One region of the Halomonas sp. 7T genome, then DNA from elsewhere that is predicted to be linked to it. Evidence: predicted binding sites of a transcription regulator. Region 1 holds the regulator's gene; each other region holds the start of a gene.
What was found. The regulator sigma-54, encoded in region 1, starts transcription at its own class of promoters, with help from an activator protein. The targets are predictions, from matches to a motif close to TGGCACNNNNNTTGCTNT.
Positions count from the first base shown of each region.

Region 1 (6,505 bases):
AATATCGCAAGCTATATGCTCTCGTCTTACAGTGCCCGCCGTTTAGGCATGCAGACTACCGCTAATGCTGGCGGTGCACGTAATATTCGGCTGAAGACCCCAGCCACTAGCCGGGAGGCACTGCTAAAGGAGATGGGGCGTGGGATTTGGGTGACCGAGTTGATGGGCCAGGGTGTTAATGGCGTTACCGGTGACTATTCAAGAGGGGCCGCAGGTTTTTGGATTGAAAATGGGGAGGTGCAGTACCCCATCGAAGAGTTCACTATTGCCGGAAATCTTAACAGCATGTTTGCGGGCTTGGTTGGCGTTGCTGATGATACAGATACCCGAGGCAGCATTCACACCGGCAGCTGGCTAATTGACGCCATGACCATCGCTGGCAGCTAGCGTCAGCAGTTAGCCGCTACTGATCCTCATCAAAGCGCGCATCGAACAGGCGTTGGATAGCCTCCAACGCCTGTTCAGCGTCCTCGCCCTCGGCAATGATCTTTAACTCGGTACCACAAGGGGCTGCTAGCATTAGCAGCGACATGATATTGGCCGCATCTGCCATCTGTTGCTGCTTATAAACGTAAATGCTGGCGGAATACTGCTGCCCACACTGGACTAGCTTAGTCGCCGCTCGCGCGTGTAAGCCGCGCTGATTGGTAAGGGTTAACGTTCGTTCTGGCACCCTGGTTCCTTTTTGCCGAGTGGTGTCGTCTTTGTTGGTGACGTACGCTTTAGACGTTATGGTTGATCATGTTTGATCAATTCTGAAGAGAGTTGCTTCGCTGGTTGCTCGCTAAGCGTGTATTGAAGTCCCAGTTCTCTGTGCCTTAGCTGCACTTCCCCTATGTTTTTTACGAGCCTTTGTGCAAGTTCTTCCACCATATAAACAGAGCGGTGTTGGCCGCCGGTGCAGCCAATGGCGACGGTCATATAGCTTCTCTGACTATTTTGGTAGGCAGGTAGCCACTTCTCTAGCCAGCTATAAATATCGCTACTCATTGCATCGACGATAGGATAGCTGTTGAGAAATGCCACAATCTTTGCATCTCGGCCGGTATATTGTCGTAATGTCGGGTCCCAATAAGGGTTAGGTAAACAGCGAACATCAAAAACAATATCGGCATCTAGGGGGACACCACGCTTATAGCCAAAGGACTCAAACGTAAGGGTGAGGCTATCACTATGCTGATGGGCAACTTGGTCAGTAATGCGGCGGCGTAAATCGTGCACTGACAAGCGAGAAGTGTCGATCATCAGATCAGCAAGGTCACGGATCTCTAACAGCGTTTCTTCTTCTTTATTGATCGCTTCCTCTAGCGTCATATCGCTATCACGAGTTAACGGATGGCGGCGCCGAGTGGCGGAGTAGCGTTCTAGTAAAACTCTGGCATCAGTCGTCAGGTAAATGACCTGGAAGCGAATATCCCGCTGCTTGAGCTCTTCAAGCAAAGATGGCAGTTGCTCAAGGGCAGTGGGCAAGTTACGGGCATCGATACTCACCGCTAAATGTGTACGCCCACCCTGAGCGCGCAGCTCGTCAACGAGAGAGCCAAGCAGCATGGCGGGTAAGTTGTCGATGGCGTAATAGCCTAGATCTTCTAGCGCTTGTAAGGCGATAGATTTACCGGATCCGGAACGGCCGCTAATGATCACCAGTTGCATAGATTTTCTCTTGGGCTGCCAAAAATAAGTGGGGCTTCAACAAAAAAGTCAGCAGCTAGCGTCGAAGTAGATGCTTAATGCGCGGTTTTTTCACGAATTTTAGAGGTGATAAGCTCAAGAAGCTCACGCTGGCTTTCGCTTTTGCGCAATTGCTGGCGCGTATCGGCCTCATTCATGATGGTGGCAACTTGCCCAAGCAACGCTAGGTGAGTGTCGTCGGCCTCTTCTGGTACTAATAAAACGAAGACCAAATCGACTGGATCTCCGTCGATAGCATCAAAATCGACCGGTTCAGCAAGTTTTAAAAAGCCAGCGATAGGCGCGGTGCAGTGCGGGCTTCGCGCATGGGGGATGGCAACACCGTTGCCTATCCCCGTGCTTCCCAGGCGCTCGCGACCGATTAAACGGCTAAAAACTTCCTGGCTATCAAGGCTAGGGGTATTTTGAGCAATAAAGGTGCTGAAAAATTCCAGCACCCTTTTTTTGCTGCCCCCGGGCACGTCGTAAAGAATGCGCTCCGGGGGAAGTATGGTTTCCAACGTCATTGAATTAACGCACGCCAGCGCCTTGGGCGCGAGCTTGTGCTTTTTCCTTGTGTTTAACGAGTTGACGGTCGATTTTGTCTGCTAAAGCGTCAATAGCAGCATACATATCATTGTCTAGCGCCTCGGCATGCAGGTCAGCCCCTGCTGCATGCAGCGTGCAGGCAGCTTGTTGGCGCTCTTTTTCAACAGATAAGGTCACTTGTACTGTCGTAATGTTGTCGTAATGTCGCTCAACGCGCGCTAGTTTTTCGTTGACGTAGTCACGCAAGGCGTCAGTCAGTTCTACATGATGACCAGTGATGTTTACTTGCATTGACGTGCTCCTTATCCATGGGACTGTACTTCGATTGTAACCCTTTTTGCGCTATTGCAAAGCCCTATAGCGGTGTTTCCTTGTTCGCTAACGTAAACGGCGCCGTTCACTGGAGGAGGGAATGCCCATTGACTCTCGATATTTAGCGACTGTGCGCCGCGCAACACTGATACCACCTGTTTCCAAAAGCGCTACCAAACGGCTGTCGGAGAGCGGCTTGCCGGGCGGCTCCTCTTGAACCAACTTCTTAATCCGTGCGCGGATGGCGGTGCTGGAGTGGCTATCGCCACCTTCCTGGCCGCTCACCTGGCTGGAGAAGAAATATTTAAGTTCAAATACGCCGCGAGGCGTATGAATATACTTTTGGGTGGTCACCCTGGAAATCGTGGATTCATGCATTTCCACGGCCTCGGCGATATCCGCTAGGATTAACGGCTTCATTGCCTCTTCGCCATGCTCTAAAAAGCCAATCTGGCGCGTGATAATTTCACGGCCCACCCGCAGCAGCGTGTCATTACGGCTGGAAAGGCTTTTAATCAGCCAGCGGGCTTCCTGCAGGTGCTCTTTAAGAAACTGGTTGTCTTGGCTTTTATCTGCACGCTTGATGAGGCTGGCGTAGTCTGGCTGAATGCGCAGCTTTGGCAATGCTTCCGGATTAAGTTCTAAGTGCCACCCTTCGTTGTCATGCCGTACGACTAAGTCTGGGGTTATGTAGCTATCGTCGCTATCGCCATAGGCACTGCCGGGACGCGGGTCAAGGCTACGAATAAGGCGAATAACGTCATCAAGCTGTTCATTGTCTAGACTCAACCGCCGCTTAAGCAGTCGTAGATCGTCTTTGCCTAACGCTTCAAGAAACTGGCGCACCAACCGTTTAGCGGGCACTAGAAACGGGGTTTCCTCTGGGAGTGTGGCGAGTTGAAGCATGAGGCACTCGCGTAAATCCCGTGCAAAAACTCCCGTGGGTTCGAATTGCTGCAAGCGCAACAGGGTATTTTCGACTTCACGCTGGCTTAGGCTATCGAGGCCCTGCGCTTTCAAGCCCTCACGGATATCGTTAAGCGGCTGGGTGAGGTAGCCGTTGGCATCTAGAGCGTCGATTAAGCTTTCGGCAATGGCGTGCTCTCGAGGCGAGAAGTCGGTCATAGCCAACTGCCAAAGGAGGTGGCCATGAAGGCTTTGGCCCGCTGCTTGACGCTCAAAGTCAGGCCCTTCGCTGGCACCGCCTACGCTGCCCATATCTTGGTAGGTATCTGACCAGTCACTATCAACAGACAGTTCGTTGGGGATGCTTTCGGCCCATTCTGTTTCTGGTGTTTCGGTGACTGCCTGCTCGCCAAATTCATCCTCTTGTTCCAACATGGGATTAGCATCGAGCGCTTGCTGAATTTCTTGCCGCAGATCGAGTGTGGAGAGCTGAAGCAGCGCAATTGCCTGCTGCAGCTGAGGTGTCATGGTGAGCTGTGTGCCGATACGCAGTTGAAGAGAAGCTTTCATGACCATCTGAGAACCACTCGTTAATCAGAAAGCTCCACCCTAGTGCGAGTTATCCTCTGGCGCAAGTGCAATAAGCATGCCATGAAAAGTAATTAGTCGGTAGACGCTTGTTTATAGGCGGAAATCAGCCCCAAGGTAAACATCGCGTACCTTCTGATTGTCGAGAATGGATTGCGGGTCGCCGCTGGCAATGATTTGGCCATCGCCGACGATATAGGCAATATCGCAGATATCAAGCGTATCCCGAACGTTATGGTCGGTGATGAGTACACCGATATGGCGCTGTTTGAGCGCACGTATAATCGTTTTGATATCACCAACGGAAATAGGGTCTACCCCTGCGAACGGCTCATCTAGCAGAATAAATGCAGGCTCTGTGGCCAGTGATCGGGCAATTTCAACGCGCCGACGTTCGCCACCGGATAGGCTCATGCCTAAATTGTCGCGGATATGAGTAATATGAAAATCCTCAAGCAACGACTCTAGGCGCTGTTCTCGCGTATCGCGATCGAGCTCCTTTCGAGTTTCAAGGATCGCCATGATGTTATCGGCAACGGAAAGCTTACGAAAAATAGAGGCTTCCTGGGGTAAATAGCCAATGCCTGCAATGGCCCTTTCATGCATGGGCGCACGAGTGAGGTCTAAATCATCGATACCCACGTTGCCAGCATCGGACTTTACCAGACCGACGATCATGTAAAACGACGTGGTTTTACCCGCACCGTTTGGGCCTAGCAGTCCTACAACGCTGCCTTGGGTAATTTCTAAGTTAATATCCTTAACTACGCGGCGGCGCTTGTAGCTTTTCGCCAAATGATGCGCGTAGAGCGTTTTTACCGGAGCAGCGTCGCTGGTTGCCATGGAGCTGGGGGTTGTCACAAATGAACTCCCTATTGCGAGGGCTGTAGGGTCATGCGTATGCGCTGAGACTCGCTTCCATCAACATCAGAGCGCGCCTGAACGACTTCTCGGTCGATGAAGTACTCTAGGCGTCCCCCTTGGAAACGGTCGCCTCGCTGAGTGAGCTCTGCTTGATCGATGAGCTCAACCCGGCGTTCAGCGACATGATAGATAATGCGGCGTGCCCAGCCTTCCATGGGTGTCTCTTCATCTTCAAGCTGATTACGCAGGTAAGCGCGCTCGCCTGTCGCGGTAGCTCGAGCGAGCTCGCCAGCATCATTACGCTGAATCTCGACGCGTTCTCCGCGAAGCTGCATTTCGCCCTGGCGGATGTTGACATTGCCGCTATAGACCGCCGTACCTGCGCGCTGGTCAAGATCTAAACGGTCAGCTTCAACTTCAACAGGGGCTTGTGTTGTTTGGGCAGCCGCCGAGAGCGGCACCGCTAAGGCTAAAAGCGCGATGCGGATTAAAGCGTTCATAGCGACTCCTAAGGCGCTTGAGTGGCGGGCGGATGGGTGCCCCGCACATTATCAGTTAATCGAACCTGGCTCGTGTCAAGCCACATATCCATACGTAAGGCACTGATTTGCTGCGGTGGCTGCTGAAGCAGTACCGGTGCCTCGCTCCATGCATGGCGAGTCATGCCGTTATAGTGTAATGACTCTGTATCCAGCTGCCAGCCTTCATCGGGTGCCAGCAGCCTTGCCGAACCCGTTAACGTGAGTGCGTGTGTGTCCGTATTGAGCGTGCCAGCGTTGGCGGTGGCTAGCCATTCCCTCTGTTCACTATCAAATATTGTCGCTCTGGGCGAGGTGGCTTGCGTTATGGCTTGCTGGGGCGTGTGAACTAGATAGGGCGTTATCAGCGATTGTTGAATCGCCCCGGTTTCGCCAAATAGGGTGATTTCAGCGTTTTCTAGCACATGCCCCGGCTCTTCGGCTTGAGCCTCAGGGTCTGGTGTGATGTCTTGTGGGCCGCGGGGGTCTATCCACACCAGCAGGGTACCCAGAGCTACCACCATCCCGGTCAGCCAGACGCGCTTTTTAACCCGTAGCGCCATTACGAATGCCTGTGCAAATAGGTGTCCATCACGGCATCCCAGTGGCCTTGGGACATCAGCAGCGTATCGCAGATCTCACGCACTGCGCCGTGTCCACCTAAGCGGTCGGTAATCCAATCCGCGTGGGTGTGCATGTAGTCAGGCGCATTGGGAACGGTAATGCCCACCCCAGAGCGCTTAATAGGTGCTAAATCTGGCAGATCGTCGCCGCAGTAGGCAACTTGCTCTAACGTGATATCCAGGCGCTGGCAGAGTGCTTTCAGCGTGACAAGTTTGTCTTCGCACCCTTGGTAGACATGCGTGATACCTAGCGACGCCGCGCGCTGGCTGACCATGGAAGAGTCTCGGCCGGTAATCAGCGCTACATGAATGCCTACGCGTTTTAATAGCTTTAGGCCGTGGCCGTCCTGGGTGTGAAACGCTTTAATTTCAATGCCGTCCGCTTGGAAGTAAAGGCGTCCATCCGTCAATATGCCATCGACATCTAGGGCCAGTAGACGAACACGACGAATGCGGTCAAGTAGAGCATCAGGT
Region 1 covers NZ_CP087112.1:878,693-885,197, forward strand. Annotated here, with positions in the region: gene pmbA (metalloprotease PmbA) at 1-387, shown strand, start outside; gene LOS15_RS03970 (HPr family phosphocarrier protein) at 404-673, opposite strand; gene rapZ (RNase adapter RapZ) at 730-1,653, opposite strand; gene ptsN (PTS IIA-like nitrogen regulatory protein PtsN) at 1,728-2,198, opposite strand; gene hpf (ribosome hibernation-promoting factor, HPF/YfiA family) at 2,203-2,511, opposite strand; gene LOS15_RS03990 (RNA polymerase factor sigma-54) at 2,599-4,014, opposite strand; gene lptB (LPS export ABC transporter ATP-binding protein) at 4,120-4,869, opposite strand; gene lptA (lipopolysaccharide transport periplasmic protein LptA) at 4,899-5,390, opposite strand; gene lptC (LPS export ABC transporter periplasmic protein LptC) at 5,399-5,971, opposite strand; gene LOS15_RS04010 (KdsC family phosphatase) at 5,971-6,505, opposite strand, start outside.

Region 2 (6,505 bases), 140 kb from region 1:
GTGGGCGCTCCGTCCCGCGTGGTCAACGCCACATCGGGTAAGGGGCGGGACTGTTGCTCAATCAGAAGAGAGCCTCCCGCGATTAGGCCCCAGGTGAGGCCGCCCACCAGCAATGCTCCGCTCAGCGGGATTCGCTGGCGAGGGGAACGCCATAGCGCCCAGGCGGCATAGCCCAGCGCGGCCACTAAACCACCGACGATATCGAAGCCGCCGTCGCGAATGTCCAGGCGGTCAAGCACGCCTTCATACTCGCCCCAGTAGCGCGCCACAAACACCAAGCGCGCAGCGATGATCGCGACAAACAGCACGGTGAAAAGGGTATCGCTCACACTTACCCGGTGGCGTTGACCGATCAGCGCGCCGGCGAGCAGTGCGAGCAAAAACGCTAACCCGATGATGAGCTGGTGAAGACTAAAGCCCATCGGGCCGATCGCAATGCTTTGCTGCAGCATAATTAACTAAAACCCCTATTAATGATCTTGGCCACAGTGTGTCATTGCGCGATTACTTGGCGATTATGTTTTTCTGCCCTGAGGCGATATGCCGCAATGCTCGCGTTAACCCGTCGCTACCAGCCAGTACACCGCATAAGGCGGCAGCGTTGGTTCCTCTTGCCCGCCGTTTTGAGGTGTGAGCGGTTGCCAATCATGCAGGCGCAGAGTGTGATTGACGGCGTCTCCAGCGCTATGCAGTGCAACCGGGGCGTCGGTCACGTTAAAGATTGTCAGCAGGCGACGGCCATCGCTGAGCGGGCCGCGCTCAATCGCCAATAGGTCAGGTGGGCTTGGCAGTACGCGTTGGGCAGCGTGGGGGTGGAAACAGGGTTCACTGCGACGCAGTTCAAGCAAGCGGCTAAGCGCATGAAACACGTCATGGGTGGGGGTAGAGGGGGTGTCAAGCAGCAGCGTTAGCTCATCACGTTTCCAGCGCCGCCGGTTAATCGAGCGTAGCCGCCCGCTGCGTTCAACCCCTTCTAGGTCATTGAGCGTAGCGGTCAGCGTATGCAGATAAAGCGCGGGAATTCCCTGTAGGCTCAGCATAATCGCTTGGCTGCAGATAAAGCGGGCTATTTGCCAAGGGTCTGGCCCACGCCGCGTGCCGCGCATGGCCTCAAACCAGGTAATGTTAATTTCATAAGGCGTGTCACTACCGTCGGGGTTGCTGCGCATGCTAACGAAGCCGCCAAAACGGTGCATTAACTCCAGCAGAGCGTCGCGCTCGTGGTCGGGCAGCAGCCCTTCAAGCGGACGTACGCCAATACCATCATGGCTGGCGGTAAAGTTTAAATACGTACACTGTTCAGGTAGCACCGGCAGATTAGCAAGCCAGCATTGCAGAGTGGAGGCTTCTCCACGGGTGAGGGTGTGTAGCAGCAGCGGCGGTAGGGCGAACTGATACACCATGTGCGCTTCATCGGGTTTGCCTGCGGGTAGGCGTTCCAGGCCAAAGTAGCTGATGTTTTCCGCGTGGGGCACGTTGGTTTCGGTAATCAGCAGAGTCCCGGGTGCCATCTCATCGACGATGGCTCGTAAAAGGCGCACCACCGTATGGGTTTCCGGTAAATGGATGCAGGCGGTGCCTAGGCGTTTCCATAAAAATGCGACGGCGTCTAAACGAATGATGCGTATGCCTTGCTGGAGATAAAACAGCAAAATGCCCACAAATTCGAGCAGTACATCGGGGTTTTCAAAGTTCAGGTCGATCTGGTCTTCGGAAAACGTTGCCCACAGGTGACGGGTGCCTCGTCGCGTTGCCACGGGCACTAAGAGAGGGCTGCTGCGCGGGCGCGTGACTTGAGAAACATCGGTTTCGGGGGCTACCTCTATAAAGTAGTCGCGTCCTGGCAAGCTGCCGGCAAGGTAGTCCACAAACCAGAGTGATTCTCGTGACACATGGTTAAGCACCAAATCCGCCATCAGGTCATAGTGGCTGGCGAGTTCGCGGATATGTGCCCAGTCCCCCAGCGAGGGGTCTACTTCCCGATAGTGAATCACCGAGAAACCGTCGTCGCTGCTCCAGGGAAAGAAGGGTAAGACGTGCACGCCGCTGATGCGCTCACCCAGATAGCGCTGGAGGAACGCATCGAGGACGGCAAGGGGAGGCGCATCGTCTGCCACAATGGAGTCGCCGTAACTGATCACCCACTGGTCTTTCTCGCTCCACATTGGTGCATCAGTGGCCTCAGGTGGTTCAGCGGCGTCAGCAAAAGACGCTGGGGCTGTCGGCAGCTGCAGGCGAAAGTGTGCCAGGTGCTGGGCTAGGCGACGCTGAACTTCACCGGCCCGAGGGCCGTAAAGGTGCGTTAAATAGGCGTGTACGGTTTGGTCGAAAGTGGGCATGCGGGCGTTCTCCTAAACAACTTACGACAAACGCTGCAGCTTGTGTGCCAAATCGTTACAATGCTAGGTTAATGCCGCGTTGAATGAAGAATCTGCTTTTTTGTGCTGTTAGCTGCACGAACTGACGCACGTAATAAATACGCCCGTAATAAATAATAGGTTGACTGCCATGCATTGCCCTTTTTGTGGTGCTAATGATACTCGAGTGTCTGATTCTCGGCTGGTAGCAGAGGGTGACCAGGTGCGTCGGCGTCGCCAGTGTGCCAGCTGCCATGAACGCTTTACGACGTATGAAACCGCCGAGCTGATTATGCCGCGGGTGGTGAAGTCCGACGGCTCCCGGGAGAGCTTTAACGAAGCCAAATTACGGGCAGGCATGCTGCGTGCGCTGGAAAAGCGTCCCGTGAGCGCGGAAGCCATCGAGGCGGCGGTTGAGCGTATTCGCCAATCGCTTCGCGCGCGAGGAGACCGTGAAGTTAACGCCCGCGAGATTGGTGAGGCGGTTATGCAGGCATTAAGCAACCTCGATCAAGTGGCCTATATTCGGTTTGCCTCGGTGTACCGTAAGTTTCAAGACTTGGACGAGTTTCGTGCTGAAATAGACCGGCTGTCGCAGGAGCCTGACCAAGCACGCGCGTTAGTGTCGCCCTCAAACGGCGGTAAACAGTAATGGGTGCTGGGTCTCGCTACGTTGCGTTTTCCCTGCAGGACCATCAGTACATGGCGCGGGCGCTTCAGTTGGCCAAACAAGGGCTCTATACCACCGACCCCAACCCCCGCGTTGGCTGCGTTATCGTTCGTTATGATGGCAGTGATGAAGGGCAAGTGGTCGGTGAGGGCTTCCATATCAGCGCAGGCGGCCCCCATGCGGAAATACACGCCCTCCAAGCAGCGGGCGATTTAGCCCGTGGGGCAACCGCTTATGTCACCCTTGAGCCTTGCTCCCACACGGGCCGCACAGGGCCTTGCGCGGTGGCTTTGGCAGAGGCCAAGATTGCTCGTGTGGTGGTCTCGATGGTCGACCCCAATCCTCAGGTAAGCGGGCAAGGTATTCAACAGCTTGAAGCTGCCGGTGTCACGGTGGAGGTAGGTCTGCTAGAGGCCGATGCCCGCGCGCTCAACCCTGGTTTCATTTCCCGTATGCAGCATAAGCGCCCCTTTGTGCGGCTCAAAATGGCGATGAGCCTGGATGGGCGCACGGCGATGGGGTCAGGTGAATCCCAGTGGATTACCGGCCCCGAAGCGCGCAGCCAAGTGCAGCGGTTGCGGGCGCGCTCCAGCGCTATTTTAAGCGGCGTTGAGTCGTTAATTATGGACGATTCACGGCTGACCTTGCGGGCCGACCAGCTGGCGCTGGCGAATGCCGAGGAGGTGGTTAAACGCCAGCCGCTGCGGGTTATTTTAGACTCCCGGCTGCGCTTGCCGCTGGCCGCTGCCTGTTTACGCGAGCCGGGACGTACACTGATTATCACCACCGAGCAGCACAGTGAAGAGAAGCGCCATAAGTTAGCTGCAGCGGGGGCTGAAATCGTCGTATTTCCTGCCGATCAAGCGGGGCGAATCGTGCTAGCTGACATGCTGGGCTGGCTGGCGGATAATGAGCAGGTTAACGAGCTGCTGGTGGAAACCGGCGCCACGCTGGCGGGCGCGCTGTTAGACGCTAACTTGGTTGATGAACTGCAGCTGTTTGTTGCCCCTACGTTACTGGGGGGAGAGGCCCGGCCGCTATTTGCTCTGCCGGGGTTAACGCGCATGGCAGACCAGAAACGGCTGACCATCAAAGAGATGCGCGCCGTGGGGCGTGACTGGCACATTATTGCCGAACCCCTAGCGGCGCCGTCTGACGCTGCCAAACCCGAGGCTGACTAGCGCAAGAAGGGATACCAAGGTACCCTGACGCGCGAAATCGCATGCAATGCGACCACTTTATTTTGGAGATTCCATGGCGCACGTCTCTTCTGAGGGGCTATCCCCTATCGCTGAGCTGGTGGAAGATATTCGCCAGGGCAAAATGGTGATTCTCATGGATGATGAGGATCGCGAAAACGAAGGTGATATCATCATGGCGGCCGAAAAAGTTCAGGCCGAGCATATCAACTTCATGGCGCGTTATGCGTGTGGCCTGATCTGCATGCCCATGACCCGCGAGCGCTGTGAGCAGCTGAATTTGCCGCTGATGGTGCGCGACAACGGTTCCGGCTTTGGGACTAAGTTTACGCTCTCTATCGAGGCAACAGAGGGAGTGACCACCGGTATCTCAGCGGCCGACCGTGCCCGCACCGTGCAAGCGGCGGTGGCGCCTCACGCTAAGCCGACCGATATTGTGCAGCCAGGGCATATTTTCCCCCTCATGGCGGAGCCGGGTGGGGTGTTGCGCCGTGCAGGCCACACGGAAGCGGCGTGTGACCTGGCCGCGTTGGCGGGTTGTGATCCCAGTGGGGTGATCTGCGAGATCATGAATGATGATGGCAGCATGGCGCGCCGCCCGGAGTTAGAGGTGTTTGCCAAGCAGCACGGTATTAAAATTGGCACGATTGCTGATTTAATTCATTACCGTATCGTCAATGAGCAAACCATTGACCTGCTTGAATCCTCAACCGTTAATACGGCCCACGGCAAGCTAGCACTGCATGTATTCCGCGACCGCATTCAAGGCGCGCACCATCTGGCCCTGGTAAAAGGGCAGCCCACTCCCGAGCAAGCGACCACCGTGCGCGTGCATTTAGCCGATACGCTGCGGGATGTGCTTGGCTTACTGAAAAATGAGCAGGGCCGCTGGGATGCCCAGCGTGCGATTAGTGAAATTGCCCAGGCATCTGCCGGGGTGTTTGTACTGATTGACGATGGTCGGCCACATCAGGATTTGAAAGATCAGCTGGATATTTTCCTAGATCGCGTGCGTCAACCGCGCACCAGCGACTCGGATGGTTCTGGCAACTATTTAACGATTGGTACCGGCTCGCAAATTCTGCGCCACTTGGGCGTAGGTAAAATGCGGCTACTTAGCTCCCCGTGGAAATTCTCGGCCCTCTCCGGGTTTGATCTCGAAGTTGTCGAGCGCCTGGGGCCTAATGACACGGCGTATGAGCCAACTTTTCAGCAGGAATAAATTGATGCAATCCCTTTCGCAAGTTGAAGGCACCTTTGTAGATGTTGATGGCCGTTATGTCATCGTGGTTGGGCGGTTTAACCACCACGTGGTGGACAGCCTGGTGGAGGGTGCGGTTGATAGCTTAACTCGCCACGGTGTTGATGCTGAGAATATCCATATCGTTCACGTGCCCGGCGCATGGGAATTGCCGCTGGCGGTAAAGCGCGTGCTTAAGGTCATGCAACCTGATGCCGTCATTGCATTAGGTGCGGTCATTCGCGGCGGTACGCCCCATTTTGAATACGTGGCGGGTGGCTGTAACACCGCGATGAATCACCTCCAGCTTGAGTTTGATACGCCGGTAGCCAACGGTGTATTGACCGTTGAGTCTATTGAGCAGGCCATTGAGCGTGCGGGTACCAAAGCCGGTAATAAAGGTACTGAAGCGGCCATGGCCGCGATGGAAATGGTCTCGCTGCTGCGCGCACTGCCCTTAGGAGATAACCAATGAGCGAACGTCGTGAGCGTAAGCCCTCTGCTGCGCAGCAAGGGCGCCACGCTGCGCGTGAGTTGGCGGTGCAGGGGCTTTACCAGTGGCAGATGACCGGTAAATCCATCACCACGATTGAAGCTGAGTTTCGTAGCCAAGTGGCTGACGATGACCTGGAAGATCACGAAAACTGGGTCAAAGTGATGGAAATTGCCGATAAAGCGCTTTTCCATGAGCTGCTGCACAATACGGTGCGCTTCAAGGCGGAGCTTGATCGTGAAATTTCTCCGCTGTTGGATCGCCGTTTAGAGGATCTCGATTCGGTAGAGTTGGCGATTCTGCGTTTAGGCGCTTACGAGCTTTCCCGCCGAATGGAAGTGCCGTACCGCGTCGTCATTAATGAGGGCGTTGAGCTGGCTAAATCATTTGGCGCTACTGATGGTCATAAGTACGTGAATGGCATTCTCGATAAGCTGGCGAACCGCTTACGTAGTGCCGAAGTCAGCGCCCGCCGTTTATAAGCGGGCGGCCTGATCCAGCGTTTAAGGGGCCTTTGTGCTTGCCGAATTTGAACTGATTCGACGC
Region 2 covers NZ_CP087112.1:739,459-745,963, forward strand. Annotated here, with positions in the region: gene LOS15_RS03385 (TlpA family protein disulfide reductase) at 1-452, opposite strand, end outside; gene LOS15_RS03390 (sugar phosphorylase) at 558-2,339, opposite strand; gene nrdR (transcriptional regulator NrdR) at 2,509-3,009, shown strand; gene ribD (bifunctional diaminohydroxyphosphoribosylaminopyrimidine deaminase/5-amino-6-(5-phosphoribosylamino)uracil reductase RibD) at 3,009-4,208, shown strand; gene ribBA (bifunctional 3,4-dihydroxy-2-butanone-4-phosphate synthase/GTP cyclohydrolase II) at 4,282-5,448, shown strand; gene ribE (6,7-dimethyl-8-ribityllumazine synthase) at 5,453-5,941, shown strand; gene nusB (transcription antitermination factor NusB) at 5,938-6,441, shown strand; gene thiL (thiamine-phosphate kinase) at 6,476-6,505, shown strand, end outside.
Region 2: the regulator sigma-54 is predicted to act here: its motif matches at 2,372-2,389, upstream of LOS15_RS03390 (sugar phosphorylase).

Region 3 (6,505 bases), 910 kb from region 1:
GACTTTGGCCAGCCGCTGGCGCTGCTCGGCTTTGGGCACCTTGCGGCTGCGTAGGCCAAACACGATATTGTCCGCCACGCTTAGGTGCGGAAATAGCGCGTAGGACTGAAACACCATGCTCAGCCCTCGATCCCCAGGCGGCAGGCGAGTGACGTCGCGCTCACCAATGTGAATACGTCCGTCGCTGGCCTCTTCCAACCCTGCGATCATGCGCAACGTGGTCGATTTACCGCAGCCGGAAGGGCCGAGCAGAATGACAAATTGCCCAGGCGTGACATCGAAGGAAATACTATCGACAGCAGTGGTCGCGTCCCAACGTTTGGTAACGCGTTCCAGGCGGATACCCGATTGGTTTGACATAGCACACACATCACCGGCTGTTGGTTGTTATTGGTTCAGCTTGTGTTGAAGGTGTTGCACTAGCATGACACTTACATGGATGGTTTATGACAGCCGCTGTGTCAAGCAGAAGATCACTTGGCGACTTTAATGCCATAACGCTGAAGCCTGCGCACCACACTGGATTGGCTGATGCCCAGCCGCTCCGCGATGGCGTAGGTGCTGGGGAGCGAGCTGCATAGCTCTTCAAGCGTTTCCCGTTCCAGCCGTGCTAGGTAGTGCTTGAGGGTTTCTTTGGGTTCGAGTGCTTTTATCGGCTTGGCTGGCGAGGCGCTCGGTAAACTGGCGGGGTGCTGCTCGGTGTGGGGAAGCGCGGCGGGCACCTCGATTTGATCGGTAGAACTGGAAAGCCAGGCTCTCTCCAACCAGTTTTCTAGCTCGCGAACATTGCCCGGCCACTCGCTGCCCATCAGTGTCGACCAAACGCGGGTGTCGAGGATTTTTTGTCGTCCATAGCGCTGGTTAAGCTGGTTTAAACAGGCTTCAACTAGATCAGGGATATCCTCCCGGCGGTCGCGCAGCGGCGGCAGGGTGACTGGGATCACATTGAGGCGGTAGTAAAGATCTAAACGAAAAAGGCCGCTCTCTACCTGTTTGCCCAAATCCTGATTAGTGGCCACCACCAAGCGAAAATTGACCTTGCGTGAGCGGGTGTCACCCAGCCGGGTTAAGCTACCATCCTGAATGACCTTGAGCAGTTTGGTTTGCATTAGCAGCGGCAACTCGCCTATTTCATCCAGAAACAGCGTGCCGCCCTCGGCCTGCTCTAACAGCCCGGCTTTTCCCTGCCGCGCAGCACCGCTAAAGGCGCCGGGCTGGTAGCCAAACATCTCAGACTCAAATAAATTCTCAGGAATCGCCGCACAGTTCACGTCAATAAAAGGGCCGTCACAGCGCTGGCTCCAGCGGTGTAGCTGTTTCGCAAAGGCGGTTTTACCCACGCCCGATTCACCCAGCATCAGCACATTGGCATCTGAAGGGGCAACGCGCTTAAGCAGCAGCGCAATTTCGCGCATCACGCTGCTGCGCACCTGCAAATTGTCCAGGGCGTCATCGAGCGCCTGCTCTTCGGCATCTGGGGCTGCTTGGCTGCGCTTTAAGTGTTCGCTAAAGCGTTTTTGCAGTAGGGCGTATTCGTCCTGCAATAACTGCAGGTCGGTTAAATCCCGCGAGCGGCTGATAATGCGCTCCAGCTTGCCATCAACGAATACGGGGTAGGCCTCTGCGATAACGCGACGACCCGTGCCGGTGATTTGCATGAGCTGAGCGGGCTTACGAGTGCGCATCACTTCCAGAGTAATCGATGGTTTAAGCACGCCGGCGGTTTGCAGTTGCTGAACACTGCTGGAGAGCAGCTCTTCCCGCGAAACGCCGTAAACCGCTTCGGCCCCAGGACTAATATCGACTATTTGCCCATCGCCACTAACGATAAAGAAGTGGTCGTTGGCGGTCGCCACAATGGTTTGCAGTACGCGCTTGTCTATTTCACTCATTGTATTTCTCAATGCTCTCATTCTAGCTCTTTCGTTCTAGCTCTTTCGTTCTAGCTCTCTCATTCAGTGCTAATCACCTGATTCAATTGTTGCTGACGTTTTGAATTGAGTCATTTATGAATTATTGATGCATAGGTGAATTAAATGAGCGCTAAAGTGATTCATTTTTGCATCATTTGGCGGGTATGCCTACCTGTTTAGGGCATCTACGACTTGGCACGATCTGTGCACTGCTTAAAGGAGATGGCTAAGGCAGAGTCTTAGTAAAGATGCGTCAACCACGCTAAAGCGTCACAACAAATCCAAGGAGATGTTTATGTCGGAGTTTAATCAGCCCCTGGGTGGCAACACCATGCCACGCTTCGCAGGCCCCGCCACTATGATGCGCTTGCCTACCCAAGAAACCGCCAAGGGATTAGACGCGGCATTTATTGGCATCCCCATGGACATTGGCACTTCAAACCGCCCCGGTACGCGGCTTGGGCCGCGTCAGATCCGCGATGAGTCGCGCATGCTGCGTCCCTACAACATGGCGACCCGCGCGGCACCGTTTGAAAGCCTACAAGTGGCTGATATCGGCGACGTACCCATCAATACCTTCCACCTGCCGAAAAGCGTCGACATCATCACCGCCTTTTACGACGACGTGCTGAAGCACAACTGTATCCCCTTAACGCTGGGCGGTGAGCACACGCTGACGCTGCCGATTCTGCGCGCTATGGCCAAAAAGCACGGCCCGGTGGGGCTGATTCATATTGATGCCCACGCTGATGTGAACGAGCACATGTTCGGCGAGCCGATTGCCCACGGCACGCCGTTTCGTCGTGCCCAGGAGGAGGGCTTGTTAGCCCAGGGTAAGGTGGTGCAGATAGGCCTGCGGGGTACCGGCTACGCCGCTGAAGATTTTGACTGGTGCCGCGATCAAGGCTTTCGCGTCGTGCCCGCCGAGGAGTGCTGGTACCGCTCGCTAGCGCCGTTGATGCAAGAAGTGCGTGAACAGATGGGCGATATTCCGGTGTATATCAGTTTTGATATTGACGGCTTAGACCCTTCTGTTGCCCCCGGTACTGGCACCGTTGAAATGGGTGGCCTGACGTCTGCTCAAGGCTTGGAAATTGTGCGAGGTGCCGCTGGCTTGAACATTGTGGGTGGCGACTTGGTAGAGGTATCACCACCTTACGACCCCAGCGGTAACACCGCGCTAATGGGCGCCACGCTGCTATATGAAATGCTCTGTGTACTACCGGGCGTCAAGCGCAGCGATTAACGCCGACCGAATAGTTAACCCATAAATAGCTATCCAATAAAAAAAGCGCTGACCTAACAACGCCGCCAGCCCACCTCCAATAATCACTTCCAATGGGTGACCCCTATGTCCTATAGCAATGTTAAATCGGAACAGCCGAGCCCGACGGCACCGATACCTCCCGCGCATTTACTAAAATTTTTGATCCCCTCCATCATCGGGGTATTGCTGTTTTTAGTTCCCTTCCAGGTCGGGGACTCTATCAATATTGGCATGGGGATGATGGCCGATGGCTTGCAAACGCTGTTAGGGTCAGCGCTGCCCGCCATTGCGGTGATCATTCTCTGCCTCTCGGTGGTGGTGACGCTATATGCCAAACTCACCAAACCTCGCTGGGCACAAAGTGGCCCCTTTCACGATATGTTCGATGTGGGGGCCATTTGGGTAGCCATGCGTGTGTTAGGCGCGATTTTTGTCATCATGACCTTTTTCCAGTTTGGGCCTGAGTTCGTCACTGCCTCCTTTACCGGTGGAGTCATGCTTAATGACTTGGCGCCGGTGCTGCTGACGTTCTTCTTTTTTGCTGCAGTGCTGCTGCCGTTTTTGGTCGAATTTGGCTTTATGGAGTTTATCGGCACCATGGTGCGTAAGCCGTTTCGGGTGATTTTTAATCTACCCGGGCGTAGTGCTATCGATGCCACCGCTTCGTGGATGGGCTCGGGTACCGTAGGCGTTCTGATTACCGCTCAGCAGTATGAGCAGGGCTACTACAATGGCCGCGAAGCCTCAGTGATTGCGACCAACTTCTCTGTCGCGTCCATTGCTTTCAGCCTATTGGTGGTCAATTTCGTCAACCTCAACCACCTGTTCGTGCCGTTCTACTTTACCGTTGTTGTGTCTGGGTTAATCGCCGCGGTCATTGTCTCGCGGATTCCACCGCTGTCGCGTAAATCCGATGACTACTATGAGCCGGTTGGCTGTCAGTTGAGCGAAGAGCGTACTGAAAATGTGGGCCTGTTTCGCTATAGCCTGTTGCAAGCTACACGCCGTGCAGGCAATGCGCCTGGGCCTCGCCAGTTAGCACGTATTGCGCTCCTCAACGTGATTGATATTTTCCTGACGCTGCTACCGCTGGTATTTGCCATTGGCACTGTGGCGCTGATTTTGGCCGAGTTTACCCCGCTGTTTACCTGGCTCTCTTATCCCATGGTGCCGGTATTGGAACTGCTGCGTATCCCTGAAGCACAGGCGGCAGCCCCGGCGACGCTGGTGGGCTTTGCCGATATGTTCCTGCCGGCGGTGCTGGCGACCAATATTGAAAGCGAGCTAACCCGCTTTGTGATTGCCTGCCTTTCCATGACCCAGCTGGTGTATATGTCGGAAATCGGTGCGCTGCTGCTCAAGTCGAAGATTCCCATCAAGTTCTGGGAGCTGGCGGTCGTGTTCTTACTGCGCACCGCGATTACGCTGCCGATCATCGCCTTTATGGCCCATACGTTTTTCTTCTAAGGGGCCATTTATGAAGAGTAACCAGACGATGACCTGCGCTGAGCTACTTATCCGCTTGCTGCGCGATACCTACGGCGTCCGCGCGCTGTTCGGCATTCCTGGGGTGCATACGGTAGAGCTTTATCGCGGCCTGGAAGGCAGCGATGTGCAGCACGTCACCCCGCGCCATGAGCAGGGCGCAGGGTTTATGGCCGACGGCTATGCCCGCGCCAGCGGCAAACCGGGGGTGTGCCTGATCATCACCGGGCCGGGAATGACTAATATCGCCACCGCCATGGGCCAAGCCCTGGCGGACTCAATACCTATGCTGGTGATCTCCAGCGTGAACCGCCGCGATACATTGGGCTTAGGCCAAGGGCGGCTGCACGAACTGCCCAGCCAGCAGCAGATGATCAGCGGCGTAGCGCGGTTTAGCCACACGCTGCTGGATGCCAATACGCTTCCCGAGGTGCTGGCGCGCGCCTTTGCCATGTTCAACGGTGCACGTCCAGGCCCAGTGCATATTGAAATCCCCATCGACCTGTTTAATGCGCCTGTTAGCGTGCCGACTAGCGGGCAGGTGACAACGCTATACCGCGCGGCCCCTGATCCTGAAGGGCTAGCCGAAGCCGCCCACTTGCTACACGCGGCAACGCAGCCCCTGGTGCTGTTGGGCGGCGGCTGCGTATCAGCGCCAGACGCCGCCAGGGCACTGGTAGAGCAACTGGATGCGCCCACGGTGACTACTATCAACGCCAAAGGGCTACTAGGACGCAACCACCCGCTGGATTTGGGTGCCAATGCCGCTCTGCCCGCAGTGCGTGAGCTGGCGGCTAGCGCTGATGTGATTCTGGCGGTGGGTACCGAGCTTGGCGAGACCGACTACGACGTTGTGTTTGACGACGGCTTTCATCTCCATGGCACGTTGATTCGGATCGATCTTGACCCTGAACAGCTGGTGCGCAACCAGCGCACAACGCTTGGGTTGGTGGGCGATGCCGGGCGCAGCCTTGAACAGCTGTTGGCTCACTTTCCAGACACGTTGCAGCGCAACGGCGTTGAGCGAGCTGCCGACGTCTTGAGCACGCTAAATCTGCAAAACGATCCTGCTTTTAGTGACTTCGTGCCGCTCTACAACACCCTGGCTGAACACCTGCCCGAGGCGATTTTGGTGGGTGATTCTACCGCGCCAGTGTATGCCGGGAACCACCTGGTCAGCCAACCCGCGCCACGGCGCTACTTCAATGCTTCCACGGGCTACGGCACCTTGGGCTATGGGCTGCCGGCGGCACTGGGCGCTCAGCTGGGTCGCCCTGATCTACCGGTGGTCGCCTTGGTAGGCGATGGCGGGGTGATGTTTACCCTCTCTGAGCTTGCAACGGCAGTAGAAGAGCGGCTGCCAATCGTCATCGTGCTTTGGCACAACGCCGGTTACGAAGAGATTCGCCGCTATATGGATGCCAACGGCGTTGCGCGCATAGGCGTGGATATTCAGGCGCCGAATTTTCTCACCCTGGCCGAAGGCTTTGGCTGCCCCGGTATGTTGGTAGAAAGCCCTGCCGAGTTGGCTAAAGCGCTCGCCAACCGTGCAACAAATGGGCCGTTACTGATCGAGATAGACGCTGCTGCCTGGCAGAAAAACCTGATAACAACAGGGGATAACAATGAAAAGTAATCACGTCGTAGGTCAGGACACCCTCTCAGCGGATAACGTAGAGCACAGCCTCGGGCTGCCCGGCACCTTTGCGCTATGGCTCGGCGCCAATGTGGTCGTTACCACGATTCTTACCGGTATGTTTTTAGTCCCTGACTTAACCTTTCAGCATGCCATGCTGCTGATCGCAATAGGCTCGGCGATCGGCATTATCCCGCTGGTGTT
Region 3 covers NZ_CP087112.1:3,598,939-3,605,443, forward strand. Annotated here, with positions in the region: gene LOS15_RS16790 (ABC transporter ATP-binding protein) at 1-360, opposite strand, end outside; gene LOS15_RS16795 (sigma-54 interaction domain-containing protein) at 474-1,892, opposite strand; gene speB (agmatinase) at 2,209-3,159, shown strand; gene LOS15_RS16805 (YjiH family protein) at 3,265-4,647, shown strand; gene LOS15_RS16810 (5-guanidino-2-oxopentanoate decarboxylase) at 4,658-6,301, shown strand; gene LOS15_RS16815 (purine-cytosine permease family protein) at 6,291-6,505, shown strand, end outside.
Region 3: the regulator sigma-54 is predicted to act here: its motif matches at 2,107-2,124, upstream of speB (agmatinase).